DNA from 4 places in the Pseudomonas sp. H3_D04 genome. Region 4 is predicted to be linked to each of the others. Evidence: predicted binding sites of a transcription regulator. Region 4 holds the regulator's gene; each other region holds the start of a gene.
The links. The regulator sigma-54, encoded in region 4, starts transcription at its own class of promoters, with help from an activator protein. The targets are predictions, from matches to a motif close to ANTGGCATNNANNTTGCTNT.

Region 1 (7,652 bases), 2.8 Mb from region 4:
ATCGACAGATAGTCGACGCGCTGACTTGGATCGAGCGGCGCGCTGACCCGAATCGAACCACCGTCGATGGCCTGGGCAACGCCAGGGCCGAGCATGTCGTTGATCTTGTCGACGATGCGCTTGGCGGTGGTGAAGTCCGAACGGTTGAGGTTCAGGGTCAGGCTGTTGCCCTGGTTGAAACCGCTTGGCACCGAACGCTCGACCGAGGCACCGCCCGGGATACGACCGGCCGACGGAACGTTGACGGTGATCTTCGAACCGTCGCGGCCTTCGGCATCAAAACCGCCGACCACCAGGTTGCCTTGGGCGATTGCATAGACGTTGCCGTCGATACCCTTGAGGGGTGTCAGCAGCAAGGTGCCGCCGCGCAGGCTCTTGGAGTTACCGATGGACGAAACGGTGATATCGACCTGCTGACCCGGCTTGGCGAACGCCGGCAGATCAGCACTGATCGACACGGCGGCGACGTTCTTCAACTGCACGTTGCCCGAACCCGGCGGCACCTTGATGCCGAACTGCGAGAGCATGTTGTTGAAGGTCTGCAGAGTGAACGGGGTTTGCGTCGTCTGGTCGCCGGTGCCGTTAAGCCCGACCACCAGGCCGTAGCCGATCAATTGGTTGGAACGAACGCCGGAAATACTGGCGATATCCTTCAGCCGCTCGGCTTGCGCGTTGAACGCAGCCGAGAGCATCAGGGCAGCCACCATCAGGTGTTTAAGATTCAACGTGGCCACCTAGAAAGGGAACAGCGGGCTGAGGAAGAAACGGTCGAACCAGCCTGGCTGACTCGCATCGGCAAACGCACCGGTGCCCGAGTAGGTGATGCGTGCATCGGCGACGCGGGTCGACGACACGGTGTTGTCGGTGGAGATGTCATCGGCGCGCACCATGCCGGCAATCCGCACCAGCTCATCGCCGGTGTTGAGCGTCAGCCACTTCTCTCCGCGCACGGCGATGATGCCGTTGGGCAGCACGTCGGCGACGGTCACGGTGATCGAGCCGGTCAGGCTGTTGCTCTGCCCGGACTTGCTGTCGCCCTTGGTCGCGCGATCACCTTCGTAGCCAACGTCCAGGCTCAGACTACCGCTGCCCACAGGGTCGCTGGTGCTCAGGCCACCGCCAAAGAACGAGCTCAGGCCGATGTCGGTCTTGCTGTTCTTGCCGATTTGCGAGTTGGCGTTCTTGCTGGCCTGGGTCCGCTCGTTCAGGGTGATGGTGATGATGTCACCGACCCGGAACGCCTTGCGGTCGCTGTACAGGTTCTGTTCAAAGCCGGCCTGATAGATCGAGCCGTTATTGGCGGCAGCCGGCAACGGCGTGCGCGGCAACACCGGGGCGTAGTAAGGGTCATTGGGCTTGGGTGGCGGAGCGACGCAGCCCGCGAGCACGACGACCCCACTCAGTGCCAGAACAGATACAAAGCGATTCATGACCCTACCTCACGGTGTTGCAGACGACCTCATGGCCGCCTCATAGACTGATTACAGATTCTGCGTTACGAACGAGAGCATCTGGTCGGCGGTGGAGATCACCTTGGAGTTCATCTCGTAAGCACGCTGAGTGGTGATCATGTTGACCATCTCTTCAACGGTGCTGACGTTGGACGTTTCCAGGGTGTTCTGCAGCGTGGTACCGAAACCGTTCAGGCCCGGGGTGCCGACTTGCGGCGCGCCGCTGGCAGCGGTTTCCAGGAACAGGTTGTTACCCACGGCTTGCAGGCCGGCCGGGTTGATGAAATCGGCGGTTTGCAGGTTGCCGATCACCTGGCTGGCCGGGTTACCCGGAACGGTGACCGACACGGTGCCGTCGCGACCGACCGTGAAGGTCTGCGCGTCGTTCGGAATGACGATGGCCGGTTCCAGGGCGAAGCCGCTGGCATTGACGATCTGGCCGTTGGAATCGAGGTGGAACGTGCCGTCACGGGTGTAGGACGTGGTGCCGTCCGGCTGCAGAATCTGGAAGAAACCACGACCATCGACGGCCAGGTCCAGCGGCTGCTCAGTGGTTTGCAGGCTGCCGGCGGTGAAGTTTTTCTGGGTGCCGACGATGCGCACACCGGTACCCACTTGCAGACCCGACGGCAGTTCGCTGTCCTGGGTCGACTGGGCGCCTGGCTGGCGCTTGATCTGATAGAGCAAGTCCTGGAACTCGGCACGGTCACGTTTGAAACCCGTGGTCGACACGTTGGCCAGGTTGTTGGAAATGGTCGTCAGGTTGGTGTCCTGGGCGGACAGACCTGTTTTGGCAACCCATAGAGCCGGAAGCATTCGATTCTCCTCGTGCGCCTGTTTTACGGCGCGACGTTCTGATAATTAGCTGATCTGCAAGACCCGAGCCATGGCCTGGTCATCGTCTTTGGCGGTGTTCATCATCTTGATGTGCAGCTCGAACTGCTTCGACAAAGCCAGCACCGAGGTCATCTCTTCCACGGCGTTGACGTTGCTCGACTCAAGGAACCCGGACACCAGTTTGACGCCTGCATCGGCTTGCGCCGGCTTGCCGTCCTTGGTGTGGATCGAACCATCCAGGCCTTTGGTCATGTTCTTCAGGTCAGGGTTGACCAGCTTGATACGGTCGACTTCAGCCATCACACGCGGGCCTTCGCCCATCGCACGGATGCTGATGGTGCCGTCTTCGCCGACTTCGATCTGCTGCTCGGGCGGCACGGCGATCGGTCCGCCATTGCCCATCACCGGCATACCGTTGCCGGCACGCAGCACGCCCAGGGCGTCCACGTTCAGGCTGCCGGTGCGCACGTAGCTTTCAGCGCCATCGGGGGTCTGCACGGCGATCCAGCCGTTGCCTTGCACCGCGACATCGAGGTCGCGACCGGTTTCAACCAGCGAACCTGGTGAGAAGTCGGTGGCCGGACGCTCGGTCATGGCAAACGCACGCGCCGGAAAGCTGTCACCAAACACCGGCATCGAACGGGCCTGTTCCAGGTCCTTCTGAAAACCGTTGGTGGAGATGTTTGCCAGGTTGTTGGCATGAGCCTTCTGCGCCAGTGCATTCTGGCTGGCGCCGGTCATTGCCACATAAAGGTACTTGTCCACACTCTTTCCTCTGCATGCCGGACGTTTGCCGCCCACCGCTGTACTGTTGAGCGATAAGCAATTTACAGACCAACTTTTTTCTGGCGGTGCGAGGCCCGGCAAACAAAGGACTTGAGGGGTTTTGCGGGGATTGGGGAAATGTATCGGAGACGAAAAACCGGCGGTGTTATGCCGGTTGGTGGCAAGTGCTGGCCTTTGCAGCCAACAGGATCCCCTGCGGCGAGGGAGCTTGCTCCCTCGCCACAAAGTTGTCATTGCTTCAGCTTAAGCGTCGGGGTCTTTGCCGACTTCATACTCACGCAACTTGTTGGCAATGGTCGTATGCGAAACCCCCAACCGCTTGCCCAGCTGCCGACTGCTCGGATGCTCGGAATACAACCGCTCCAGCACCGCTTTCTCAAAGCGCCCGACGATCGCATCCAGCCCGCCTTCGAGGGAGAAATCGCCAAGCGGCTGACGCACGCCGTAATCCGGCAAGCGAATGTGCTCGGCCTTCACGGTCCCGCCTTCGCACAACGAAACCGCCTGGAACAACACGTTTTCCAATTGCCGGACGTTGCCCGGCCAATGGTAATGACTGAGCCGCTCCATCGCCGCTGGCGCCAGCTTCGGCAGCGGGCAACCGATCTGACGACTGGCCTGGTCGAGGAAGTGCTCCACCAACGGCGTCAAACCATCGAGGCATTCACGCAGCGGCGGAATGTGCAGTGAGAGCACGTTCAAGCGGTGATACAAATCCTGGCGAAACTCGCCCCGCGCGCATAACTCGGACAAGTCCACCTGCGTCGCGCAGATCACCCGCACATCCAGATAGACCTCTTCATCACTGCCCACACGACGGAAGCAACCGTCCTGCAAGAAGCGCAGCAATTTCACCTGCAAGCGCGGGCTCATTTCCCCGACGCCATCGAGAAACAACGTACCGCCCGCCGTCAGCTCCAGCAGCCCAAGCTTGCCTTCGGCACGCGCGCCTTCGAAGGCGCCGGGGCCGTAACCGAACAGCTCGGTCTCCGCCATCGATTCCGGCAGGCCGGCGCAGTTGAGCGCCATCAAGGGTGACTGGCCGCGTGGGCTGGCGAGGTGGCAGGCGCGGGCCAGCAATTCTTTACCCGTGCCGGTTTCGCCTTCTATCAACAGCGGTGCATCCAGTGGCGCCATGCGCCGCGCTTCGCGGACCACCGCGGCCATGACCTTCGAGCTTTGGAAGATGCTGTCGAACCCGCGCAGTTCCTGCTTGCGGACGTTGTAGATGCGCTCCCCCACCCGATCAGCGCGGTGCAGCGTCAGAACTGCACCGGCCATGGCTTCGCTGTCGTCATGCTCGGATTGCAGCGGTGCGATGTCGGCGAGGAACACATCGCCCTTGACCTTGACCCGCAGCCCGTTGATGCGCGACTTGTTGGCACGCACCAGTTCCGGCAAATCAAAATCCTCGGCGTAACGCGACAGCGGAATCCCCGGCACCTCATCCACCCGCACCCCGAGCAACTGCGCCGCTGCACGGTTGGCCGCCACGATGGAGCCGCCCATGTCGATCGACAACACCGGAAACTCCAGGGCGCCGAGCAAGGCATTGAGCTCCATGTGCCGACGCTCGCTGGGCATCAGCCCTACACGCTTGACGCCGAAGACACCGGCAATCGACTCGAATTTCGGACGCAACGCCTGGAACTGAATATTGATCAGGTTCGGGCAGTGCAGGTAGATCGCATTGCCATGCTCACCGCCGACCTCGCCGCGAGCGACGTTGATTCCGTACTCGACCAACAAGTTGAGAATGTCGCGCAGGATGCCGATGCGGTTCTGGCAGTGGACTTTGATACGCATATAAAGGCCCAAGAAAAACGGTCAATAGGTTGGATGCCCGAGGTACAACCCTGTGGGAGCGAGCCTGCTCGCGAATGCGTCGGTGCACTCGGCATTGATGTGTCAGGCAGAACGCTTTCGCGAGCAGGCTCTCTCCCACAGGGTATTTTTTTGCTGGCACGCTCAGATAGCCGTCAAGATTATGTGACAGGCGCAACGCTTTTCAAACCCGAAAAACTCAATACCTGCGCCACTGCGATCCATTCGTAACGAAATCTTTACGAAAACTGGAGAACTTTCCTACGCACGGCACGATTCACCTACTGCAACGCGGCACGCCTTGGAGTATTTCTAAGTCCATAGCAGCACATAACAAGAATGAAATCCCCTAGCAGGAGAGCAGCATGAAGCAGACGCAGTACGTGGCTCGCGAGCCCGATGCGCAAGGTTTTATCGACTACCCCGCTGAAGAACATGCGGTGTGGAACACGCTGATTACTCGCCAACTGAAAGTGATCGAGGGGCGTGCGTGCCAGGAATATCTGGACGGTATCGAAAAACTCGGTCTGCCCCACGACCGCATTCCGCAACTCGGTGAAATCAACAAAGTCCTCGGTGAAACCACCGGTTGGCAAGTAGCCCGAGTGCCGGCGCTGATCCCCTTCCAGACTTTTTTCGAATTGCTGGCCAACAAGCAGTTTCCAGTGGCGACCTTTATTCGGACCCGCGAAGAGCTGGATTACCTGCAAGAGCCGGATATTTTCCACGAGATCTTTGGCCACTGTCCGCTGCTGACCAACCCTTGGTTCGCGGAATTCACCCACACCTACGGCAAGCTTGGCCTACAGGCCACCAAGGAAGAACGCGTGTACCTCGCGCGTCTCTACTGGATGACCATCGAGTTCGGCCTGGTCGATACACCAGAAGGCCTGCGCATTTACGGCGGCGGTATTCTCTCCTCGCCGAAAGAAACCGTTTACTGCCTGTCGGACGAACCTGAGCATCAGGCGTTTGATCCGCTGGAATGCATGCGCACGCCTTACCGCATCGACATCCTGCAGCCGCTGTACTTTGTCCTGCCGAACCTCAAGCGTCTGTTTGATGTGGCTCATGAAGACATCATGGCCATGGTCAAGCAAGGCATGCAGCTCGGTTTGCACGCGCCTAAATTTCCACCCAAAAAAGCCGCGTGATCCGCGGCTTTTAGAATCAAGTGAGCCTGTCAGGACACGACGCTTTGCTATAGCGTGGTGAAACTGACGGCCGATTTCCAATCATTCGATTTCAGGAACCCATCATGTCCACATTGAATCAAGCCCATTGCGAAGCCTGCCGCGCCGATGCCCCTCAGGTCAGCGACGAAGAATTGCCGATCCTGATCAAGCAGATCCCGGACTGGAACATCGAAGTGCGCGACAGCGTGATGCAACTGGAAAAAGTGTTCCTGTTCAAGAATTTCAAGCACGCCCTTGCATTCACCAACGCAGTCGGTGAAATCTCCGAGGCCGAAGGCCACCACCCTGGCCTGCTCACCGAGTGGGGCAAAGTCACCGTGACCTGGTGGAGCCACTCCATCAAGGGTCTGCACCGCAACGACTTCATCATGGCCGCGCGCACTGATGAAGTGGCCAAGAACGCCGAGGGCCGCAAATAATGCATTTCGACGCCATCGGTCGAGTACCCGGCGACCCGATTCTCGGCTTGATGGAAGCCTATGCGCAGGACCCGAACCCGCGCAAATTCGACCTTGGCGTGGGCGTCTATAAAGATGCCCAGGGCCTGACGCCGATTCCCCAGTCCGTGAAGCTGGCCGAGCAGCGCCTGGTGGATCGCCAGACCACCAAAACCTACATCGGTGGTCACGGCGAACCGGCGTTCGGCAAGGCGATCAACGAGCTGGTACTTGGCGCCGACTCCCCGCTGATCGCCGAACAACGGGCCGGCGCCACCCAGACACCGGGCGGCACCGGCGCGCTGCGCCTGAGCGCCGACTTCATCGCCCAGTGCCTGCCGGGCCGTGGCGTGTGGCTGAGCAACCCGACCTGGCCGATCCACGAAACCATCTTCGCGGCGGCCGGGGTCAAGGTCAGTCATTACCCCTACGTCGGCAGCGACAACCGCCTCGACGTTGAAGCCATGCTGGCAGTGCTCAAAGACGCGCCGAAGGGCGATGTGGTGTTGCTGCACGCCTGCTGCCACAACCCGACCGGTTTCGATCTGTCCCATGACGATTGGCGCCGCGTGCTGGACGTGGTGCGCAGCCGCGATCTGGTGCCGTTGATTGATTTCGCCTACCAGGGCTTCGGCGATGGCCTGGAACAGGATGCGTGGTCGACCCGGCTGTTCGCGGCCGAGTTGCCGGAGGTGCTGATCACCAGTTCCTGCTCGAAAAACTTCGGGCTGTACCGCGATCGCACGGGTGCGCTGATTGTCTGTGCGAAAACCGCTGAGAAGCTGGTGGATATCCGCAGCCAACTGGCAAACATCGCCCGCAATCTGTGGTCGACGCCGCCGGATCATGGCGCTGCCGTGGTCGCGACGATTCTTGGCGATCCCGAGTTGAAAAGCCTCTGGGCCGACGAAGTGGAAGCCATGCGTTTGCGCATCGCCCAATTGCGCAGCGGCCTGATGGAAGCGCTTGAACCCCATGGTTTGCGTGAGCGTTTTGCGCATATCGGTGTGCAACGCGGGATGTTTTCCTACACCGGCTTGTCGCCGGAGCAAGTGAAACAGCTTCGTGATCATCACAGCGTGTACATGGTCGGCACCGGCCGTGCGAACGTGGCCGGGATC
Region 2 (7,652 bases), 3.0 Mb from region 4:
GCCGACTGGCTTTCATGTTCGGCTTCGCGCAGCTCGTCGATGTCCACCTGGCCACGGGCGCCGATGATGATCGCCTCGTGGGGTTCGTCCATGGTCAGCACATGCAGGATGTTGCCGAACGGATCGAGTTGCGCGCGTACCGGGCGCGGCAGGTCGAGTTGCCAGCTGAGCACATGCTGACGCTCGCTGTCGTGGGGTGTCAGTCGCAGGTACTGGATGCTCGCCCGCACCTGATCTTCGTAGTGATAGGTGGTTTCGTGGCTAATGGAAAGTCTCATGCAGCCTCCAGGTAGGAACTGTGAATGGCGTTACCCAACTGGCGCACCAGCGGGATGAATTCGGTCAGCCAGGCGTGCAGGCCTTCGTCGAGAATTTCGTTGATGCCGGTGTAGCGCAGGCGCGCGTCCATCTCCGCCGCCAGACGTTGCGCGGGACGGCCATTTGCCCCCGGCAACTGGGCAAGGATCTGGTCGATTTCTTCGGTGCAGGCACGCAGGGAACGTGGCACATCGGCGCGCAGCAACAGCAACTCGGCCACATGCCGGGCACCGGGTGCATCGCGATAGATCTCGGTGTAGGCCTCGAACGACGACAACGCCCGCAACAACGCGCTCCACTGGTAATACGCGTGAGCAGTGCCGTCGCTGACCGCTTCTGCCTGATCGCCGGCCATTTCGTAGCGGGCGTCGAGTAGGCGCAACGTGTTGTCGGCCCGTTCGATAAACGTCCCCAGGCGAATGAAGCGGAACGCATCGTTACGCATGATCGTGCCGTAGGACGCGCCACGGAACAGGTGGGAACGTTCCTTGATCCACTCGCAAAAACGGCTCATGCCATAGCGACTCAGGCCTTGCTCGGCGATCCCGCGAATTTCCAGCCAGGTGGCATTGATGTTTTCCCACATGTCGGCGGTGATTCGCCCACGCACCGCATGGGCACTGGCCCGCGCCGCGCCCAGGCAGCTGTAGATGCTCGCCGGGTTGGCCGCGTCCAGTGCGAAGAAATGCAGCAGCCGCTCGGCGTGCAAATCACCGTGGCGCTCCAGGTAATCGTCCAGGGTGCCGGTAATCAGCAGCGGCATGGCCAGTTCGTGCAGACCGTCACCGCGACCGTCCTGCGGCATCAGCGACAGCGAATAACTGATGTCGAGCATCCGTGCGAGGTTTTCCGCCCGCTCCAGGTAACGCGACATCCAATACAAATCCGAGGCAGTTCTACTTAACATGGCAGGCTTCCTTCAATCCTCGACCACCCAGGTGTCCTTGGTTCCGCCGCCCTGGGAAGAATTCACCACCAGAGAGCCTTCACGCAGGGCGACACGGGTCAAACCGCCGGGCACAACCCGGGTTTCGCGGCCAGACAATACAAACGGACGCAGGTCGATATGGCGTGGCGCAATGCCGTTTTCGACAAAGGTCGGACAGGTCGACAGGGACAACGTCGGTTGCGCGATATACGCGTGGGGCTTGGCTTTGATCCGCGCGCGGAACGACTCGATTTCCGCTGCGGTCGCCGCCGGCCCCACCAGCATTCCGTAACCGCCGGAGCCCTGGGTTTCCTTGACCACCAGGTCTGGAAGATTGGCCAGCACGTGGGACAGTTCAGAAGGATTGCGACACTGGAACGTCGGCACGTTCTTCAGGATCGGCTCTTCGTCCAGGTAGAAACGGATCATGTCCGTGACAAACGGATACACCGATTTGTCGTCCGCGACCCCGGTGCCGATGGCATTCGCCAGCACCACGTTGCCGGTTCGGTAGGACGACAGCAGCCCTGGAACGCCGAGCATCGAATCCGGGTTGAACGCCAGCGGGTCGAGGAATGCATCGTCGAGGCGACGGTAAATCACGTCGACCGCCTTCGGCCCGTCCGTGGTGCGCATGAACACCTTGTCGTCGCGCACGAACAGGTCCGCGCCTTCCACCAGCTCCACGCCCATCTCTCGCGCCAAAAAGGCGTGCTCGAAAAACGCGCTGTTGAAGCGACCCGGCGTCAGCACCACCACGCTCGGATTATCGATCGGGCTGGAGCTTTTCAGAGTGTCGAGCAGCAGGTTCGGATAGTGGTCGATCGGCGCGATGCGCTGGGCCGAGAACAACTCGGGAAACAGTCGCATCATCATCTTGCGGTCTTCGAGCATGTAGCTCACGCCGCTGGGTGTACGCAGGTTGTCTTCGAGCACGTAGTACGTGCCGTCGCCATCGCGTACCAGATCGACACCGGAAATGTGCGAATAGATATCGCGGTGCAGATCGAGCCCTTGCATCGCCAGCTGGTATTGCTCGTTGGCCAGCACTTGCTCGGCCGGGATGATGCCGGCCTTGATGATGCGCTGCTCGTGGTAGAGGTCGGCGAGGAACATGTTCAACGCCTTGACCCGCTGGATACAGCCGCGCTCGACGATCCGCCATTCACTGGCGGGGATGCTGCGCGGGATGGTATCGAAGGGAATCAGGCGCTCTGTCCCCTGCTCATCACCGTAGAGCGTGAAGGTAATCCCGGCGCGATGAAATAACAGATCGGCCTCGCGTCGCCGTTGTGCCAAGAGCTCGTCAGGCGTCTCGGCCAGCCAACGGGCAAACTCCCGATAATGCGGGCGGACCTGGCCGCCGGCATCGTACATCTCATCAAAATAGGTGCGGATCATGCCGTACTCCTTGTCACCCGGACATCTAGGCATCGCAAGGCCCGTGCCATCGGCAGAAACGCTTTGTTATCAATCAGTTGGAGAATCACGCCGTTTGCACCGCACCAATCCTGTGCAGCAAACGCCCCACGCTGATCGCCCCCGCTTCATTGCAAGGCGACGTTGTCACCTATCACCAGCATAGTCAGAGTTGATTTCACTGCCCGGCCGGCGGTGCGGATAATCCGCGCATCCGCTGCAAAACCTGACCAAACTTCCCTTTAGCCGCCTGCTCAGGCGGTTTTTTTTGCCTCGGGATTCTTGTTTCAGGGTTTTGCCAAGGGGCGGATGCCACAAACGAAAACGGCCAACCCGAAGGTCAGCCGTTGCTGAGCGTTGTCACTGTTCATAACGTTATGCGAGACGCCCTCGTATTTCCTGCTTGACGCCCCACCCTTCGAGGATGCCGCCCAGAGGCTCAACCACCGCCTCGAAACCCTGTTCGAAATCGCCGATATCATCGTAGGTGGCGTACATGACTTTGCTCAGTTCGAGCGCCCATGCGCCGTCATCGCGCACACTGATTTGCGCGTTCAAGGATTCACCTTTGTATTGCCCTGCCGCCCTGCGTGCCCGCTCCTCGTCCGGGAAAATGGCGTAGAACTCGATGGGATGGAACCGTGAAAAATCGAAACCGCCTTCTTTCATGCGGCGCAACACGCTGCTGCTGATGTCTTCTTGATAGGCTGTGCTCATGAAACGTCCCCCTCAATCATGATGGATAGACTTTCCGTATTCCCGGCACGCGCAACCGATTGGTGCGAGCGATGCGGCAACCAGGTCGCCGGTGGGAAGCAAGCATGTAGCTGACAAGTCCAGACCTTAGCGATCCGTTCGCTGATCTCGATTGCAGAGTAGCCCCAAGACGGAGGCGCTGCCAAGGCCTGGATAAGAATGAGACAGGTGTTGTTCAGATTGGCGTGATGACGAGGATTTGAATGCTGTTCTGCGCTTTGAGACTTTTTACGCCGGCATCAGCGGTTCGCCCTTCCAGATCATTCAGATCCAGTTCAGCGGCGACAGGAAGGAGCCGGCCTTTGATGAGTTTCGCGGCTTGCTCGTTATCCGGGCACTTGTCGCACTCAAAGACTTCATCGACTGTTTCACCGTGATCATCCACGAAAGTGATTTTCCACTTTTGCATCAGTGCCTCCTCGAACAAACCCGCAAATGGGCTTACATCCATCTGGACGTTTGGCCTGAGTGATCGTTCAAACGGATTACCGCATGCAGGTATGAAAAACATACAGGAACCTGCAGGAGCGAAGCTTTCGCGAGCAAGCTTCGCTCCTGCAAGGGGGTTATGCGTACATCTTCAGTTTAGTCGTTGCTTGGCTTGTTGATCGCTTGCAGCACGTATTGCGGCAAGGCGAAGGCGCCGATGTGGATTTCCGGGTTGTAGTAGCGGGTGATGATGCCGCTGCCGGCGAAACGCTGTTGCAGGGTTTCGCGGGACAACTTGCGATAGGCGGTGTTGGTCGCCCCCCAGGCAAAGGTCATCGAGCCGCCGATGTAGGTCGGCACCGCGGCCTGATAGAAGTGCCAGTCCGGGAACAGACTGCGCAGGCGACCCGCGGTGGTTTTGACTTCTTCGATCTGCATGAACGGTGTGCCGTTCTGCGTGACCAGGATGCCGCCCTCGTTCAGGCAGCGACGGCAGGCCTGGTAGAAGTTTTCGGAGAACAGCACTTCACCCGGACCGATCGGGTCAGTGGAATCGGAAATGATCACGTCGAATTTTTCGGTGGTGGTGGCGACGAAACGCATGCCGTCATCGATTACCAGATTCAGGCGGGGATCATCGAACGCACCCTTGGAGTGGTTCGGCAGGAATTCCTTGCACATGTCGACCACGGTGCCGTCGATCTCGACCATGGTGATGTGCTCGATGCTGCGGTGCTTGGCCACTTCACGCAGCATGCCGCCGTCGCCGCCACCGATAATCAGTACACGTCTGGCGGCGCCATGCGCCAGGATCGGCACGTGGGTGAGCATCTCGTGGTAGATGAATTCGTCGGCCTCGGTGGTCTGGATCACGCCGTCCAGCGCCATGACCCGGCCCATGCGCGGGTTCTCGAAAATCACCAGGTGCTGGTGTTCGGTGCGCACTTCGTGCAGCAGTTTTTCCATGCGAAAACGCTGGCCGTAGCCTTCGTAGAGGGTTTCCAGGTATTCGCTGGTGGTGATGTTGCTCATGGGAAGTGCTCCGATGAATGCGGTGGCAACGGACGGTTACCCGCCCATGATGGCCAATCGATCGGCTCGATTAACCAGGAAAGGCGCGCATTCTACGTTGCGGAAGATGACAGGTCGAACCTTCTGACACCCACATACCTGTAGGAGCGAGGCTTGCCCGCGAAGAACGATAACTCGGTCTCTCTGTTAAACCGTTTAATCGTTCTTCGCGGGCAAGCCTCGCTCCTACAGGGGAGCGGTGTTGGGGTCAGATCCGCACATTGCCCCGGGGCCCGGCGATAGCCCAGATGATCAGGCCCAGGACAGGCAGCAGCAGAATCAGCAGCACCCAGATGATTTTCATCCCTGTGTCAGCGCCACTTTTGAGCACGTTGATGATTGCCCAAATGTCCAGGACAAGAATAATCAGGCCGATCAGGCCATTGAACGTGGAACCCATGGTGTCGCTCCCTAAGAGTGGTGTGCACTCTTAGGATAGCCGGGCCTTGCGAGGGTTCCGTTTTTTAAACGTGGACCGCTATTTTCAGGGCTTCGAGCGATGGCGCGGCGGTGATACCCACTTGCGCGCACAACTCGAGCACGCGCGGTACGTCGTTGCCGTAGACCAACACCACTTGCAGTTCGTCGTCGAGCAACTGGCTGAAGTTCATCAGCGTGTAACCGCCGTTTTCCTTGTTCATGCTGCCCATCTGCACCTGAATGCGGTTGAGCGCTGTCAGAGCTTCGGTCTTGGCCAGTTGCTTGGGTTTGATGTTGAAATCAACGCCGGGGCCGAACGAGGCGACGATCTGGGCGAACAGGTCGACGTAGGTGTCGGCCTGGAACAGCACGGTTTCGGGCAGGCTGCCCACTACAACCCACTCGCCCAGTGGAATCGGGAAGGAGTCGTCGTAGTTGATATCCGGATTGGCCGTCAGAAAAGCCTCGGGATCGGCGTAGGCCTGAGCCGCTTCGTCAGCGACTTTCAGGATTTCGTCATCGCTCATGCACCCGGAGCTGATTTTAGTGATGAGTTCGACGAGTGCGGCTTTCATGGGGCGGATCCTGTAGCGAGTGAATTTTGAGGGCGCGAAGGATAGCGCATTCGGAGAGAGTTACCGAGCAGACCAAAACTGCGTGGCGAGGGCGCTTGCTCCCGCTCGGCTGCAAAGCAGTCGTCAATCAGGTGAAAGCGGTCGACCTGATCTACTGCGGTGAATGGTTTTGGGGCCGCTTCGCAGCCCCGCGGGAGCAAGCTCCCTCGCCATAAAAGCCTCGATACCACAGGGGAGCGTGCGTATTCAGGCCAGCAATTTTTGCAACTGCGCGGTGGTATCGACCGCGCCCATGGTTTTCGCGGCGTCCAGCGCGGTGACGCCATTGGCATCCTTGGCTTTCGGGTCGGCGCCTTTGCTGATCAGGTAATCGACGATTTCAACGCGGTTGAACATCGCCGCCATCATCAGCGCGGTGCGGCCGTCGAAGGATGAGCCTTCCACTTGTGCGCCACCCTCGACCAACGCCTTGACCACCGCCAGGTCGCCCTTGAACGCGGCGCCGGCAATCGGGCTCTGGCCGTTGTCGTTGCGGATTTCCGGGTCGGCCTTGTGTTCCAGCAGCACTTTCACCGTCTCCACGTGGCCGTGGTAGGCGGCGAGCATCAGCAAGGTGTCGCCCTTGTGGTTGCGCAGGTTCGGCGGCAGGCCTTTGGTCAGCAACGCAGCCATCATGGCCGCATCGCCCTCGCGTGCCTTGTTGAATACCTGTTCGGCAAATTCAGCGGCTTCTTCGGGGGTCATCTGGCGGCTTTGGTCTGACATCGGGGACTCCACTGTCTGTCATTCGGAAAGCCGACAGTTTCCCGAGCAGCCCCAAGGCTGTCACTTCTTTTTTCTCAAGAGCCGCCATAGCCACATTCAATAGCGGTACTTGCCGCCGCGAATATCCGCCAGGATCTGGTCGGTGACTTGCACGTAAGTCTGGGTGCCAGGCAGCCAGGCGTAGATCGGGTCATCGCCGGTTTTGCCGGGGTCGAAGGCTTCGTCCTTGAGCCGGGTCTTCTGGTATTTGAAGGTCCCGGTGGTTTCCATTTTCACTTTCACCCGCAGGAAAAGCGGCACCGCATACGCGGGCATTTGCTCGCGGGCAAACGCCAGTAACTCGCTGAAATCCAGGGTCGCCAAGGATTCGGCAGGCGTGATCGCGGCCATGCCGGCACGTCCGTTGGTGTTCAGGATTTCCACGCCATACGCCACGGCTTCTGAAATATTCGGGTGTTGCAGCAAGATGTTCTCGACCTCGGTCGTCGAGACGTTCTCACCCTTCCAGCGATAGGTGTCCCCCAACCGATCAACAAACTGCGCATGGCCAAAACCGATATTGCGCAGCAGATCGCCCGTATTGAAGTAACGGTCGCCCCGGGTGAACACGTCGTGGAGCACGACTTTTTCAGTCTTCTGCGGATCGGTGTAACCGTCCAGCGGCGCCTTGTCGTCGATTCTCGCCAACAACAGACCCTGCTCGCCTTTGGCGACTTTGCGCATGAAGCCCTTGGCGTCACGAATCGGCTGGCCGCTGTCGTGGTCGTAGGCCACCAGCTCCCAGGCCATCAGGGAAAAACCGATGGTGTTGTCGAAGTTGAGGATGTTGGTGAAGCCGATATTGCCGTCGCTGGCGGCGTACAGCTCACAAATGTGCTCAACCGCAAAGCGCGTCTTGAACTCGCGCCAGGCGCCGGGCCGCAGGCCATTGCCGATCATCTTGCTCACGCGGTGTTTGCTGTCCTCGGCCG
Region 3 (7,652 bases), 3.1 Mb from region 4:
CTGCGCTGACCAGGGTTTGCGCCGCGCTGTGCAGGTCCGGTTGGTCGCGCAGAATCGCCGCAATGGCGGTGTCGCCCAGCACCGCCCAGATGCCGTCGCTGAGCAGCACAAAGCTCTCATCGAGGCGAAGTTCACCGTCAAGAAAATCCAGGACCAGATGCTGATCGAGCCCCAGCGCTCGCTTGAGCACATGCTGCATGCCCGGCTGGTCCCAGACGTGATCTTCGCTGACCCGCTGCAAGGTGTCGGCGTGCCAGCGATACACCCGGCAATCGCCGACATGGGCCAAGGTAAAACGCCTGCCGCGCATGACCAAAGCACTGACAGTGGTGAGCAATGGTTGCCCACCGCCATTGGCCTGCAACCAGCGATTTTGCGCCAGCAGCAGGCGATCCAGCGCTTGCGCGACACCCCAGGTTTCCGGGGTGGCGTAATAGTCCAGCGCCAGGGCCTGCAAGGTCGAACGGGCGGCGAGACCGCCGTCGGCGCACTGGCTGACCCCGTCGGCGATGGCGAACAGGTAACCCTTGCTTGCCGCCAGCGCCGGGGCCGGAGTGACCAGGCGCAGGGCGTCCTGGTTTTCCTCGCGAGGGCCGATGGCGCTCGCTTCGGCAAAACTCAATTGCAGGCTCATTGCGGTCTCAGACCCGGGCAGCGGTCACAGCGGCCGAACCCCAGGTGGTTCTCCAGCGACGTTTCACCCCGTGCAGGCCGAACCAGGCGAGCACGCCAAGGCTGGCGAACAACCACAGGGCCATTTGATAACTGCCAGTGCTTTGCTTGATCGCGCCCATGCCCGCTGCCAGTGCGAAACCGCCGATGCCGCCGGCCATGCCGATCAAGCCGGTCATTACACCGATTTCCCGACGAAAACGTTGCGGGACCAATTGGAAGACCGCGCCGTTACCCGCACCCAAACCGAGCATGGTGCAGACGAAAAGTGCCAGCGCTGCATAGGAACTCGGCAGGTTGAAACCCACCGCCGCGATGCAGATCGCTGCGACTGTGTACATCCCCAGCAACGTGCGAATCCCGCCGAATCGGTCGGCCAGCGCGCCGCCTAATGGGCGCATCAGGCTGCCACCGAACACGCAAGCTGCGGTGTAGTAGCCGGCGGTGACCGGGCTCAGGCCGTATTGGTCGTTGAAATAGCCGGGCAGGGCGCTGGCCAGGCCGATGAAGCCACCGAAGGTCACGCTGTAGAAAAACATGAACCACCAACTGTCGCGGTCGCCCAAGGCCTTGAAGTAGTCGGACATGGACTTGGCTTTCGGCCGTTCAGGGGCGTTTTTGGCCAGCCAGGCGAACACGATGATGGTCAGGATCAGCGGGATCAGGGCGAAACCGAACACGTTGCTCCAGCCGAAGGCGGCCGCCAGCACCGGGGCGATCAATGCGGCAAGCACGGTGCCCGAGTTGCCGGCCCCGGCGATGCCCATGGCCTTGCCTTGGTGTTGCGGCGGATACCATTGCGAGGCCAGCGGCAGGGCGACGGCGAAGGATGCGCCGGCCACACCGAGAAACAAGCCCAATAGCAGCGCTTGTTCGTAACTGTGGATGCCGTGTTTCCAGGCAACGAACAGGGCGCAGATGACGATCACCTGGCCGATCAGGCCAGCGGTCTTGGGCGACAGGCGATCAGCCAGCAAGCCCATCAAAAAGCGCAGTATGGCCCCGGCGAGAATCGGCGTGGCCACCACCAGCCCGCGTTGCTGGGTGGTCAGTTGCAGGTCGGTGGCGATCTGCACCGCCAGTGGGCCGAGCAGGTACCAGACCATGAAACTCAGGTCGAAATAGAGGAAGGCCGCGAACAATGTCGGGGTATGGCCAGATTTCCAGAAGCTTGAATTCATCGCGCACCTCAGCTGTAGGGAGTCTCGAGAAGGAGTCAGAAGCTTGCAGGTGGGGCGCCGCCTCGGCCGCACCACCGGCCCCGATCTCTGGGGCCAAAACGAAAAAACGCCGCCACCCGATTCGCCGTGGGCAAATGAGGTGAGCGACGTCTTTGTCGTAGGTGGGGCAACCGCCGTTGGTTACCTGTATGGATTACTTAGCGAGATCTGTGCCAACACCTTGATGACGCGTTGCGGCCATTCACGGGCAAGCCTCGCTCCTACAGGTTTTGTGGTGAGTTCAGATGTCGTGGGCACCTGTAGGAGCGAGGCTTGCCCGCGAAGGCGTCTTCACAGACTTCGCAAGGCTTCAGCCGAGCAATTCACTCATGGCAATAATCTGCTCCGCCACCTGAATCAGTTTCTGCTGCCGACTCATGGCCTGGCGGCGCATGAGGGTGTAAGCCTCTTCCTCGTTGCAGTCCTTCATCTTCATCAACAGCCCCTTGGCCAGCTCGATGCGCTTGCGCTCGGCCAGTTGCTGGTCGCGGGCGTTGAGCTGGGCGCGCAGGGCCTGGTCGCTTTCAAAGCGCGCCATGGCCACGTCGAGAATCGGCTGCAAGCGTTGTGCATGAATGCCTTCGACGATGTAGGCACTGACCCCGGACTTGATTGCCTGACGCATCACATCGGGGTCATGTTCATCGGTAAACATCACAATCGGTCGCGGTTGGTCGCGGCTCACGAGCACCACTTGCTCCATCACATCGCGGCTGGGTGACTCGGTATCGATCAAAATCACATCCGGACGCACCGTTTCGACGCGCGCGGGCAGGTCGATGGTCAGGCCGGATTCGTCGATCACCTCGAACCCGGCTTCGGTCAGGGCTGCTTTCAGGCGACCGACTTTCTTCGCGGTGTCGTTGATCAGCAGGATACGCAACATATTCGCAGTCTCCTGTCAGCGGCTGGCGATTCGGTGCGAGCTTTCGCTCATGGCGTGCAGCTTGAAACTGCGGGCATAGCCGGTCGGGTCGGAGCCATCCCAGACTTTGCCGTCGATCAATTGGCTGCTGCGCATGTCCTCACCCTCGGCGGCAACACCGACTGCGCTGGCGGCCTCACGGTACAAGTCTAGTTGCTGGACCTCACGGGCCACGCCGAGGTAATCCGGGTCGTCGCGCAACAAGCCCCAGCGGCGGAACTGGGTCATGAACCACATGCCATCGGACAAGTACGGCACGTTGACCTCACCGCCCGCATGGAAACGCAGCGCGTGCGGGTCCTGCCAGCGATTGCCGAGGCCATCGGCGTAGTCGCCAAGCAAGCGCGGTTCGATGCAATCGAGCGGTGCATCAAGGTATTCGGGCGCGCTCAACAGCTTCGCGGTGCTGCGGCGGTTTTCGCTGCCGTCTTCGATGAAACGGCTGGCTTCGAGGATCGCCATCACCAACGCCCGGGCGGTGTTGGGGTACTGCTCGACAAAGGCGCGAGTGCAGCCGAGGACTTTTTCCGGGTGATCGGGCCAGATGGTCTGGGTCGTTGCCATGGTGAACCCCAGATTCTGCTTCACCGCGCTGGCGGACCACGGTTCGCCGACGCAGAAGCCGTCGATGCGTCCGGCTTGCAGGTGCGCGACCATCTGTGGCGGTGGCACCACCACGCTGTCGACGTCCTGCAACGGATGAATGCCCTGACTCGCGAGCCAGTAATACAGCCACATGGCGTGGGTGCCTGTCGGAAATGTCTGGGCAAAGGTCAGTTTTGGGCGACTTTGGTGCACGTGCCGGTCCAGTGCTTCAGGACTGGTCACCCCCAAGGCCTGCAAGCCATGAGAAAGGTTGATGCTCTGGCCGTTCTGGTTCAGGCCCATGAGCACCGCCATGTCGGTCGGCGCCACGCCGCCGATGCCCAGGTGCACGGCGTAGATCAGGCCGTACAGGCTGTGGGCGGCGTCGAGTTCGCCGCTGACCAGTTTGTCCCGCAGGTTGGCCCAGGACGACTGGCGCTTGAGGTTCAGGGTCAGGCCGTAAGGCTGCGCGAAACCCTGCGTGGCCGCGACCACCACTGAGGCACAGTCACTCAGGGCCATGAAGCCGAGGTTGATCTCAGTCTTTTCCGGGGCATCGCTGCCATTGACCCAGGCCAGTGGGCCCGCTGTGGTTTCATTCATGGTTAAACACCTTCCAAAAAAAAGCGTCGTACCGGGCTGCTTGCCAGGGCAAGGCCAAGTGACGACGCCTTTGTCTTTCGACTCATCCCGCCGTTGGCATGAGTGCTGATGTCAGTGAGGGTGCAAGGCATATGCCATCGTCCGCTGATTTTGTTGCGCGCCTCGCTTGCGGCACCGATGCCCGGCTATAATCGCCGCCTCATTTCGCCGCCATTCGAGTCAAAACCGCCCATGTACACCCTGGCCCGTCAGCTGTTGTTCAAACTTTCCCCGGAAACCTCCCACGATCTGTCCCTGGACCTGATCGGCGCGGGCGGGCGTTTGGGCCTCAACAGTCTGCTGTGCAAGGCGCCGGCGAAAATGCCGGTGAGCGTCATGGGCCTGGAGTTTCCGAACCCGGTCGGTTTGGCGGCCGGTCTGGACAAGAACGGTGCGGCCATCGACGGGTTTGCCCAGCTGGGTTTCGGCTTTGTCGAAATCGGCACCATCACCCCGCGTCCGCAGCCGGGTAACCCCAAGCCACGGATTTTCCGTCTGCCGGACGCCGAGGCGATCATCAACCGCATGGGGTTCAACAACCTCGGCGTCGATCACCTGCTGGCACGCGTGGCGGCGGCCAAGTACAAGGGCGTGCTGGGCATCAACATCGGCAAGAACTTCGATACACCGGTTGAGCGTGCGGTCGACGATTATCTGATCTGCCTGGACAAGGTCTACGCCCACGCCAGTTACGTGACGGTCAACGTCAGCTCGCCGAACACCCCGGGCCTGCGCAGCCTGCAATTCGGCGATTCGCTCAAGCAATTGCTGGCTGATCTGGCGACCCGTCGCGCGGAACTGGCCCTGCGCCACGGTAAACATGTACCGCTGGCGATCAAGATCGCGCCGGACATGACCGATGAAGAAACCGCTCAGGTCGCGCAAGCGCTGATCGAAACCGGGATGGACGCAGTGATTGCCACCAACACCACCCTGAGCCGTGTGGGCGTTGAAGGCATGGAGCATGGTGATGAGGCGGGCGGTCTGTCCGGCGCACCGGTTCGCGACAAGAGCACCCATACCGTGAAGGTGCTGGCGGCGGAACTGGCGGGTCGCTTGCCAATCATCGCCGTGGGCGGCATCACCGAAGGCAAGCATGCGGCTGAGAAAATCACTGCGGGTGCTAGCCTGGTGCAGCTCTATTCCGGCTTCATCTACAAAGGCCCGGCGCTGATTCGCGAGTCCGTCGACGCCATCGCGGCGCTGCGCTGAAGGGCTGAGCAGGTCCTGGCGCTGAGGTTTTCTGTGGCGAGGGAGCTTGCTCCCGCTCGGCTGCGAAGCAGTCGTAAACCCCGCAACCGCGTTTTACCTGACACTCCGAGTTGTGACTGGTTCTGGGGCCGCTTCGCAGCCCTGCGGGAGCAAGCACCCTCGCCACAAAAGCAGTGTTCAGATTCCAGGTAATTGGCGGGCATAAAAAAGGGCTCCTCGAAGGAGCCCCTGGGCCGGAGCCCGCCGCCCGGATGGGGCGTGCGTGGTAAGTCGTTACGTAATCAGATTGTCGTGTCGGAGTGTTGTGCCCTGTGTTAGCCGACGGCGTGAAGTTCGTTGAGTCTGTGGATTCCCGCAGTGCCGGTCATACCGTCCCAGTTGTCGCCGCGTCCTTCTCGCCAGCCGTTAATCCAGGCTTGGCGTACCGACGGTAGAGTAAATGGGCAAAGCTCACGGGATTTGCCACCAACGCCATATTGATATCCGCGCAAAAATGCTCTTTCCAACGGATCACGCTTAAGTCTTCTCATAGGGTGTTGCCCTCACTTGTTGACTGTATTTATCGCGTCGACCTCAATTGAGGTCTGGCAGAAAAACTCCTGCCGTTGGGGCTCGCTGCCGGCGTCGCGAGCCAAGGTGTTGACGTCGTTGCGGCGTCAACCTGTGTTGAGTTCTAACCAATGCGTCACATCGAGGGAATGATCGTTTTGTCATAAGAACGTAACCATAAAGATGCTAAGGCCATAAGTAACTCGATGTTTGTCCCGTGTTTCTTGGTCAAAGCCCTGTATGATCGGCCCCCCACAGAATGATGGAGTTAATCCTTTGTGAGAATGGCTCCTGTTAAGCAGGACGATTATTCGACGAAGGGTCGACTTATGACATTTTGTTGCATCAACTTTTTTATCTGCCTGTGCATCTAAGCTCTTCTAACCTGAGCAGCACAGGTGGGACGGCACACCTTCGTGCCACGCGGGCGCTCTTTTAGAAAAGCGCCTGATTGAAAACCGGGCCGGCAATGCGTTGCCGGTTCACTTAGCTAAAGGCTCTGAGATTCCAATGTCCGATCAATTCGAAATCTTCCTCACTTGTCCCAAAGGCCTTGAAGGCCTGCTGATCGAGGAAGCCGTCGGGCTTGGCCTTGAAGAAGCACGTGAGCACACCTCTGCCGTGCGCGGCATGGCCACCATGGAAACCGCTTATCGCCTGTGCCTGTGGTCGCGTCTGGCGAACCGGGTGCTGCTGGTGCTCAAGCGTTTCCCGATGAAGGACGCCGAAGACCTGTACCACGGCGTACTCGACATCGAGTGGCAAGACCACATGCTCAATGACGGCACCCTGGCCGTCGAGTTCAGCGGCCACGGCTCGGGCATCGACAATACGCACTTCGGCGCCCTGAAAGTCAAAGACGCCATCGTCGACAAACTGCGCACTCCGCAGGGCGATCGTCCGTCCATCGACAAGCTCAACCCGGACCTGCGCATTCACCTGCGCCTGGACCGTGGCGAAGCGATTCTCTCCCTCGACCTCTCAGGTCACAGCCTGCACCAGCGCGGTTATCGTTTGCAGCAGGGCGCGGCGCCGCTGAAGGAAAACCTCGCGGCCGCGATCCTGATCCGTTCCGGCTGGCCACGCATTGCGGCCGAAGGCGGCGCACTGGCTGACCCGATGTGCGGTGTTGGTACGTTCCTCGTCGAAGCGGCGATGATCGCCGCCGACATGGCGCCGAACCTGCGTCGCGAACAGTGGGGCTTCACCGCCTGGCTCGGCCACGTGCCGGCGCTGTGGAAAAAGCTCCACGAAGAAGCCACCGAACGCGCCGCCGCCGGCCTGGCCAAGCCACCGCTGTGGATTCGCGGTTACGAAGCCGATCCGCGCCTGATTCAACCGGGCCGCAACAACGTCGAACGTGCGGGCCTTAGCGAGTGGATCAAGATCTACCAGGGCGAAGTCGGCACGTTCGAGCCACGTCCGGACCAGAACCAGAAAGGTCTGGTGATCTGCAACCCGCCATACGGCGAGCGTCTGGGCGACGAGGCGAGCCTGCTCTACCTCTACCAGAACCTTGGCGAGCGTCTGCGTCAGGCCTGCCTGAACTGGGAAGCGGCGGTGTTCACCGGCGCGCCGGACCTGGGCAAGCGCATGGGCATCCGCAGCCACAAACAGTATTCGTTCTGGAACGGCGCCTTGCCGTGCAAATTGCTGCTGATCAAAGTCACGCCGGACCAGTTCGTCACCGGCGAGCGTCGCACCCCGGAACAGCGTCAGGTCGAGCGTGAACAAGTTCAAGCCGAAGTCGAAGTCGCCGACAACGACGTAGCGCCGGGCAAATACGAGAAGTACAACAAGAACGGCAACCCGATCAAACCGGCCCCGGTAGTGATCGAGCAACCGCG
Region 4 (7,652 bases):
GGTCACGGTCGATGAAAGCGCAATCGACTATTACGCCCTCAACGCCCACAGCGTTCAGTACCTGCCGGACGGCAAACTGCAATACGAAATGACGTCCGACAAGGTCGAACACCTGAAAGCGAGCGAGGTGACGTTGCTGACCAACCCTGACCTGAACATGTTTCGCGGTACGCAGTTTCCGTGGCACGTCCAGAGTGAGCGCGGCGAAGTCAACCCGGATGGCACTCAGGTCGAGCTGATCGACTCGGTGCGCATCACCCGTTTCGACGAGAAAAACCGCCGAACCCTGATTACCACCACCCGAATGACGGTGTTCCCGCAGCAGCAATATGCGCAGACCGATCAACCCGTTAGAATCGACGGCGCTGGCGGTGTATCGACAGGCAACGGAATGAAAGCGTATTTGAAAGAAAGCAGGATACACCTGCTATCGAACGTAAGAGGACAGTATGAGGCTCGTTAAAACTCTCCCTATTTTGCTCAGTCTGGGCGCAGCACTGGGAAGCGTGAGCGCCTGGGCTCTGCCGAACGATCAAGAGCAGCCTATCCGCATTCAGGCCGACGACGCCCAACTGGACGACAAGAATGGCGTTGCCACCTATAAAGGTGACGTGATCATCACTCAGGGCTCGATGAAGGTCACCGGTAATACCGTGACCATCACCCGTACCCCGGCTGGCGACATCGACGTGGTGACCTCGGTGGGCAACCTCGCCTACTTCGAGCAGATGCAGACGGCCGGCGACACCAAGCCTGTTCAGGGCTGGGGCGTGACCATCCAGTACCACGCCTCGCAAAACCGCGTCGTGCTGATCGACAAGGCAAAAGTTGTCGACAAGGACAACAACGTCACCCAGGGCGAAAAAATCGTCTACGACACCCAGAAAAAGCTTGCGAGCGCCGGGCGTGCTACGGGTAGCAAGGTTACCGAGTCGCGTCCGCGCATCGACATGGTGATCCAGCCCAAGCCGAAAAACGACGCGAAAAAGGCTCCTTAATGGCAACTCTGAAAGCTCAGCATCTGGCCAAGAGCTACAAGAGCCGCCAGGTCGTGCGTGACGTCAGCCTGTCCATCGACAGCGGTCAAATCGTCGGCCTGCTAGGCCCTAACGGCGCCGGCAAGACCACCTGTTTCTACATGATCGTCGGCCTGGTGCAGGCCGATCAGGGTCGCGTGCTGATCGACGACCTGGACGTCAGCCACCAGCCAATGCACGGTCGTGCGAAGGCCGGTATCGGCTATCTTCCGCAAGAAGCGTCGATCTTCCGCAAACTCTCGGTCGCCGATAACATCATGGCCATCCTCGAGACCCGCAAGGAACTCGACAAGGCCGAGCGTCGCAAGGAACTGGAAAGCCTGCTGCAGGAATTCCACATCAGCCACATCCGCGACAACCTAGGCATGAGCCTGTCCGGTGGTGAACGTCGTCGGGTGGAAATCGCCCGGGCACTGGCCACCAACCCGAAATTCATCCTCCTCGACGAACCATTCGCCGGCGTGGACCCGATTTCGGTGGGCGACATCAAGCAGATCATCTACCACCTCAAGGCCAAAGGCATTGGCGTGCTGATCACTGACCACAACGTCCGTGAAACCCTGGATATCTGCGAAACCGCCTACATCGTCAACGATGGTCAACTGATCGCTGAAGGTGACTCCGCCACCATCCTGGCCAACGAACTGGTCAAGGAAGTGTATCTGGGCCATGAATTCCGCCTTTAAGCAGTAAGGTGTCTGGCTGATTGTCCGGGCGCTCGTCTCGATAAAAAATCAATACTTTTTTATTGTTACAGCGCTCTAGGCAAACGCTGCAGTTTCGGGCATATAATTTGCTTATGTTTGGCGCTCCGGCGCCCTGTAGTGGATGGCGCATGTGCGCCGGCGAATAAGGTGTTAAGCCCCTGCCATGAAACCATCGCTAGTCTTGAGAATGGGCCAGCAGCTGACGATGACACCGCAGCTGCAACAGGCCATCCGCCTGCTCCAATTGTCGACCCTGGACCTGCAACAGGAAATCCAGGAGGCCCTGGAGTCCAATCCGATGCTCGAACGCCAGGAAGAAGGCGACGACTTCGATAACGCCGACCCCTTGGCCGACAAAGCCGAACAGCTCCCCAACGCCGACATTTCGGAACCCTCCTACCAGGAAACCGCCCCGACGGTGGATAACCTTGAGGAAGGCGACTGGAACGAGCGCATTCCCAACGAGCTGCCCGTTGATACCGCGTGGGAAGACGTCTACCAGACCAGTGCCAGCAGCTTGCCGAGCAACGATGACGACGAGTGGGATTTCACCACCCGCACATCGGCCGGTGAAAGCCTGCAAAGCCATTTGTTGTGGCAACTGAACCTGGCACCGATGTCCGACACCGATCGTCTGATCGCCGTGACCCTGATCGACTGCATCAACAATCAGGGCTACCTGGACGAAACCCTCGAGGAAATTCTCGAGGCCTTCGATCCGGAGCTGGACATCGAACTGGACGAAATCGAAGCCGTCCTGCACCGCATCCAGCAATTCGAACCGGCCGGCATTGGCGCCCGCAACCTGGGCGAATGCCTGCTGCTGCAATTGCGCCAACTGCCAGCCAAGACGCCTTGGCTGGCCGAAGCGAAACGCCTGGTCACCGACTACATCGACCTGCTCGGCAGCCGCGATTACAGCCAGCTCATGCGTCGCATGAAGCTCAAGGAAGATGAACTGCGCCAGGTCATCGAGCTGGTGCAGAGCCTCAACCCGCGACCGGGCTCGCAGATCGAGTCCAGTGAAGCCGAATATGTTGTCCCTGACGTGATCGTGCGCAAGGACAATGAGCGCTGGCTGGTCGAGCTGAACCAGGAATCGGTGCCACGGCTGCGGGTCAACGCCCAATACGCCGGTTTTGTGCGCCGCGCCGACACCAGCGCCGACAACACCTTCATGCGCAATCAGTTGCAAGAGGCCCGCTGGTTCATCAAGAGCCTGCAAAGCCGCAACGAAACCCTGATGAAAGTAGCCACTCAGATCGTCGAGCATCAGCGCGGCTTTCTTGAATACGGCGACGAAGCGATGAAGCCGCTGGTCCTGCATGACATCGCCGAAGCGGTGGGGATGCACGAGTCGACGATTTCACGGGTCACCACGCAAAAATTCATGCATACCCCTCGGGGCATATATGAACTGAAATACTTTTTCTCCAGCCACGTCAGCACCTCCGAAGGCGGTGAATGCTCGTCCACGGCGATCCGCGCGATCATCAAAAAACTGGTTGCCGCGGAAAATCAGAAAAAGCCGTTGAGTGACAGCAAGATCGCTGGTTTACTGGAGGCACAAGGCATTCAGGTGGCTCGCCGCACCGTCGCCAAGTACCGCGAATCCCTCGGGATCGCGCCTTCGAGCGAACGCAAGCGGTTGATGTAGAGCCACGCCACAGCGTTCCAGTGGCAGGCATTTCTGCCTGCCGCTTTATGCACTGGCAACGAAGGAGAAGCTGTATGCAAGTCAACATCAGTGGACACCAACTGGAAGTGACCGAACCTCTTCGCACCTACATCGGCGAAAAACTCGAACGATTAGAGAGGCATTTCGACAAGATCACCAACGTGCAGGTCACGATGACGGTCGAAAAGCTCAAGCAGAAAATCGAAGCCACGCTGCATATTCCCGGCAATGAAGTGGTCGCAAACGCGGAGCATACCGATATGTACGCGGCGATCGACGCACTGACCGACAAGCTGGATAAACAACTCAAAAAGCATAAGGAAAAGACCCAAAGCCTCCTCCAGGGCGCGACCGGTCGTTAACACTCCCAACCCATGATCCGACTTGAAAGCATCCTGACCCCCGGCCGTTCCCTCGTGAACGTGCCGGGCGGCAGTAAAAAGAAAGCCCTCGAGCAAATTGCCAACCTTATCCACAAAGAAGTGCCGGATCTGGAGATGCAAGATGTCTTCGAGGCTCTGATTGCCCGTGAAAAACTCGGTTCAACCGGTTTTGGCAACGGCATCGCCATTCCCCACTGCCGCCTGAAGGGCTGCACCTTGCCCATCAGCGCCCTGATGCACCTTGATGCACCCATTGATTTCGACGCCATCGACGGCGCCCCGGTTGACCTGCTGTTCGTTCTGCTGGTCCCGGAAGCCGCTACCGATGCGCACCTGGAGTTACTGCGCCAGATCGCCAGCATGCTCGACCGCAAGGAAGTGCGCGAAAAACTGCGCAGCGCCCCGAGCAATGAAGCCTTGTATCAGGTTGTCCTGGACGAGCAAAACGGTCATTAACCATGCGCTTGATCATCGTCAGTGGCCGATCCGGCTCAGGTAAAAGTACCGCACTCGATGTTCTCGAGGACAACGGCTACTACTGCATCGACAACCTGCCCGCCGGATTGCTGCCGGAACTGGCCGAGCGCGCGCTGATTCATACCGAGCTGGCACAACCGCTGGTCGCGGTATCCATCGATGCTCGCAACCTGCCGAGTCACCTGTCACGGTTTCCGGAATTGCTTGAAGAAGTCCGCAGCCGGCATATCAAGTGTGATGTGCTGTACCTGGACGCCGACGAAGAAACGTTGCTCAAACGCTTCTCGGAAACCCGCCGCCGCCACCCGCTGAGCAACGCCAATCGCTCGCTGGCCGAGGCAATTCAGGACGAAAGTGCCCTGCTGGGTCCTATCGCCGATCTGGCGGACCTCAAGGTGAATACCACCAACCTGAACCTGTATCAGCTGCGCGATACCATCAAGCTGCGTCTGCTGAACCAGCCGGAAGCGGGCACGGCGTTCCTGGTGGAGTCTTTCGGGTTCAAGCGGGGCATGCCGGTTGATGCAGACCTGGTGTTCGACGTGCGCTGCCTGCCCAACCCTTACTGGAAGCCGGAATTGCGCGACCAATCCGGGCTTGATCAACCGGTGGCCGAATACCTGGCGGCACAACCGGACGTCGAAGAGATGTTCCAGGACATCTCCACGTACCTGCTCAAGTGGTTGCCGCGCTTTGCCGCCAGCAACCGCGCTTATGTCACCATCGCCATTGGCTGCACCGGCGGGCATCACCGCTCCGTCTACCTGACCGAACGTCTGGGCCAGGTCCTGCAACAATCCCTGAAGAACGTCCAGGTTCGCCACCGCGACCTCAGCTAAAGGATTCACATCGCGATGCCTGCTCGGGAAATTGAAATCATCAACAAGCTGGGCCTTCATGCCCGCGCTTCGGCAAAATTCGTTGGCGTTGCGGGTCAGTTCCCGGGTTGCACCATCAGAGTAGGTCGTACGCCAGAATCCGCGGTCGATGGCAAAAGCATCATGGCCATGATGATGCTCGCCGCCGGCAAGGGCACCAAAATCCACCTGAGCACTGAAGGCGAGCAGGAACAGGAAGCGATGGATGCGCTGGTCGCACTGATCAATAACTTCTTCGACGAAGGCGGTTGAACATTCGCCTAAGCGAGCGCCGTATCCATCACCATCATCAAACAAAACCCGATCAACAACCCAAGACTCGCCAGCTTGTCGTGACCATTGCGCCGCGACTCGGGAATCACTTCATGGGTGACCACCAGCAACATCGCCCCCGCCGCCAACGCCAACCCTAACGGCAACAGCAATTCGGCCAGGCTCACCAGCCAGGCGCACAACAGCGCAAAGACCGGCTCCACCAGACCTGATGCCGCACCGATCAGGAAAGCTTTGACCCGCGACATCCCCGCCCCTGCCAGTACCAGCGCGATCACCAACCCTTCCGGCACATCCTGCAACGCAATGCCCATGGCCAGGCTGTCAGCATCCGGCATCCCACCACCGGCCGAAACCCCGACCGCCATGCCTTCGGGGATGTTATGGGCAATGATGGCAAATACAAACAACCAGATCCGTGGCGGGATGACCGGGCGCTCCTGGGTTCCAACGAGCATTTCCGGCGAGGCGCCCGACACTTTACGGTCCACCAGAAACAGCCCGAACGCGCCAAGCATGATGCCGAAGCTGATAAGGCCACTGGCCGCCCAGGGTGTCAGCCCCAGGCTTTCAGCAGCCGAGATCCCCGGAACGATCAGCGAAAACGCCGTCGCCGCGAGCATCACTCCGGCACCAAAACCGAGCAACGTATCGCTGACCGCCTGCGGCATGCGGCGAATCACCAGCACCGGAACCGCGCCCAACGCAGTGCCCAGGGCACAAATCGCCCCACCCTGCAGTGCACGCAGCAGCTTGGGTTCGAGATCGAGCCACGCCAGTCCGTGCGCGACCAACAACGACATGCCCGCCAGCAGCAACAGCGATCCCAACGCGTAACGAAACATTCGTCCGCTGCCAAACGCCAGTGTTTCAGTGCCCATAGTCAGCCTTGGATTGTTTTTATAGAGGACTTAAACCAGCGCAGCCTGATAACGCGTAGCGACTTCAGGCCAATTGATCACGTTGTAGAACGCATTGATGTATTCCGGACGACGGTTCTGATATTGCAGGTAGTAAGCGTGCTCCCACACATCCAGGCCAAGGATCGGCGTATTGCCATTCATCAACGGGCTGTCCTGGTTGCCGCTACTTTCCACTATCAGGGTCTTTTGCGGCGTGACGCTGAGCCAGGCCCAGCCACTGCCAAAGCGGGTCAGCGCAGCTTTGGTGAAGGCATCCTTGAAACTGTCCAGGCCACCCAGTTGCTCATCAATCGCCTTGGCCAGCGCACCTTCGGGTTTGCCGCCACCGTGAGGCGCCATCACTTCCCAGAACAGCGAATGGTTGGCGTGGCCGCCGCCCTGATTGATCACCGCCGCGCGGAGTTTTTCCGGCAGCTGCCGGACGCTGGCGACCAGCTTTTCCACCGACCACCCGGCAAATTCGGTGCCTTCGACCGCGGCGTTGAGATTATTGATGTAGGTCTGGTGGTGCTTGGTGTAATGGATCTCCATGGTCTGCGCATCGATATGCGGTTCCAGGGCATCGTAAGCGTAAGGCAGGGCAGGCAAGGTAAAAGCCATTTCAATGGACTCCATGGTGTAGAGGCGCAGGCGATGCGGTATCGGTGTGCAGCAAACGGTGGGTGCGCGGATATTCGCCGTGGTCGCTGATGAAATTCAGCAGCTCGACATAGGTTTTGCTGCTTTGGCGCTGTGCGGCTTCACGCAGTGCCGGGGCCAGGCGCGGGTCCTGCAGGGTTTGCAACAACCGCTGATGGATCGCGCACAAATATTCGGCGCTCTCCTCCGGCTGGTTCAGACGCAAATGCAGATCCGCCAGGTTGTGATGGGAAATCACGCAGGCCGCTACCGCTTCGTCGGCATCCGCCCAGCGCTCGAACAACACCTGGGCCAGGGCAAGTGCCTGCAAGTAAGCCTCGCGGGCATCAACCAATTCGCCCAGCATGAAATGGCGATTGGCCCTTTCGATCGTGCGTTTCCAGTGCTCCATGGTGAGCCTCCAAAGCGGTAGCGGTGATTACACGCCGCCTGCGGTGAGCTTCTCTGGGTTGAGTAATTCTTCCAGTTGGCTGCGCGTCAGGTCGGTGTGCTCCAGGGCGACATCGATCACCGGACGCCCCTGTTGATAGGCCTTCTTGGCGATTTCAGCGGCTTTTTGGTAACCAATGATCGGGTTGAGTGCGGTCACCAGAATCGGGTTGCGCGACAGCGCCTCTTTGATTCGAGATTCGTTGACCTTGAAGCTGGCGATGGCCT

Region 1: AB4N91_RS04920 (flagellar basal body rod protein FlgF) is a predicted target of sigma-54. The motif match lies at 3,108-3,127, and genes of this name have one in related genera.
Region 2: AB4N91_RS06085 (circularly permuted type 2 ATP-grasp protein) is a predicted target of sigma-54. The motif match lies at 2,679-2,698, and genes of this name have one in related genera.
Region 3: AB4N91_RS06355 (CmpA/NrtA family ABC transporter substrate-binding protein) is a predicted target of sigma-54. The motif match lies at 4,125-4,144, and genes of this name have one in related genera.

Annotation. Positions count from the first base shown of each region.
Region 1 is NZ_CP162801.1:1,018,767-1,026,418, reverse strand. It holds gene AB4N91_RS04935 (flagellar basal body P-ring protein FlgI) at 1-707, opposite strand, end outside; gene flgH (flagellar basal body L-ring protein FlgH) at 735-1,430, opposite strand; gene flgG (flagellar basal-body rod protein FlgG) at 1,482-2,267, opposite strand; gene AB4N91_RS04920 (flagellar basal body rod protein FlgF) at 2,313-3,053, opposite strand; gene AB4N91_RS04915 (sigma-54-dependent phenylalanine hydroxylase transcriptional regulator PhhR) at 3,318-4,880, opposite strand; gene phhA (phenylalanine 4-monooxygenase) at 5,264-6,052, shown strand; gene AB4N91_RS04905 (4a-hydroxytetrahydrobiopterin dehydratase) at 6,157-6,513, shown strand; gene AB4N91_RS04900 (amino acid aminotransferase) at 6,513-7,652, shown strand, end outside.
Region 2 is NZ_CP162801.1:1,256,893-1,264,544, reverse strand. It holds gene AB4N91_RS06095 (transglutaminase family protein) at 1-278, opposite strand, end outside; gene AB4N91_RS06090 (alpha-E domain-containing protein) at 275-1,225, opposite strand; gene AB4N91_RS06085 (circularly permuted type 2 ATP-grasp protein) at 1,238-2,647, opposite strand; gene AB4N91_RS06080 (ribonuclease E inhibitor RraB) at 3,041-3,382, opposite strand; gene AB4N91_RS06075 (hypothetical protein) at 3,597-3,830, opposite strand; gene speE (polyamine aminopropyltransferase) at 4,007-4,882, opposite strand; gene AB4N91_RS06065 (PLDc N-terminal domain-containing protein) at 5,130-5,321, opposite strand; gene AB4N91_RS06060 (hypothetical protein) at 5,386-5,916, opposite strand; gene AB4N91_RS06055 (ankyrin repeat domain-containing protein) at 6,163-6,681, opposite strand; gene AB4N91_RS06050 (long-chain-acyl-CoA synthetase) at 6,778-7,652, opposite strand, start outside.
Region 3 is NZ_CP162801.1:1,322,400-1,330,051, forward strand. It holds gene AB4N91_RS06340 (bifunctional protein-serine/threonine kinase/phosphatase) at 1-634, opposite strand, end outside; gene AB4N91_RS06345 (nitrate/nitrite transporter) at 642-1,853, opposite strand; gene AB4N91_RS06350 (ANTAR domain-containing response regulator) at 2,203-2,778, opposite strand; gene AB4N91_RS06355 (CmpA/NrtA family ABC transporter substrate-binding protein) at 2,794-4,005, opposite strand; gene AB4N91_RS06360 (quinone-dependent dihydroorotate dehydrogenase) at 4,237-5,256, shown strand; gene rmf (ribosome modulation factor) at 5,571-5,786, opposite strand; gene rlmKL (bifunctional 23S rRNA (guanine(2069)-N(7))-methyltransferase RlmK/23S rRNA (guanine(2445)-N(2))-methyltransferase RlmL) at 6,316-7,652, shown strand, end outside.
Region 4 is NZ_CP162801.1:4,796,958-4,804,609, forward strand. It holds gene lptC (LPS export ABC transporter periplasmic protein LptC) at 1-463, shown strand, start outside; gene lptA (lipopolysaccharide transport periplasmic protein LptA) at 450-998, shown strand; gene lptB (LPS export ABC transporter ATP-binding protein) at 998-1,723, shown strand; gene AB4N91_RS22285 (RNA polymerase factor sigma-54) at 1,908-3,401, shown strand; gene hpf (ribosome hibernation-promoting factor, HPF/YfiA family) at 3,476-3,784, shown strand; gene ptsN (PTS IIA-like nitrogen regulatory protein PtsN) at 3,797-4,261, shown strand; gene rapZ (RNase adapter RapZ) at 4,264-5,121, shown strand; gene AB4N91_RS22305 (HPr family phosphocarrier protein) at 5,137-5,412, shown strand; gene AB4N91_RS22310 (ZIP family metal transporter) at 5,421-6,314, opposite strand; gene AB4N91_RS22315 (superoxide dismutase) at 6,345-6,956, opposite strand; gene AB4N91_RS22320 (hypothetical protein) at 6,958-7,386, opposite strand; gene AB4N91_RS22325 (class II fumarate hydratase) at 7,414-7,652, opposite strand, start outside.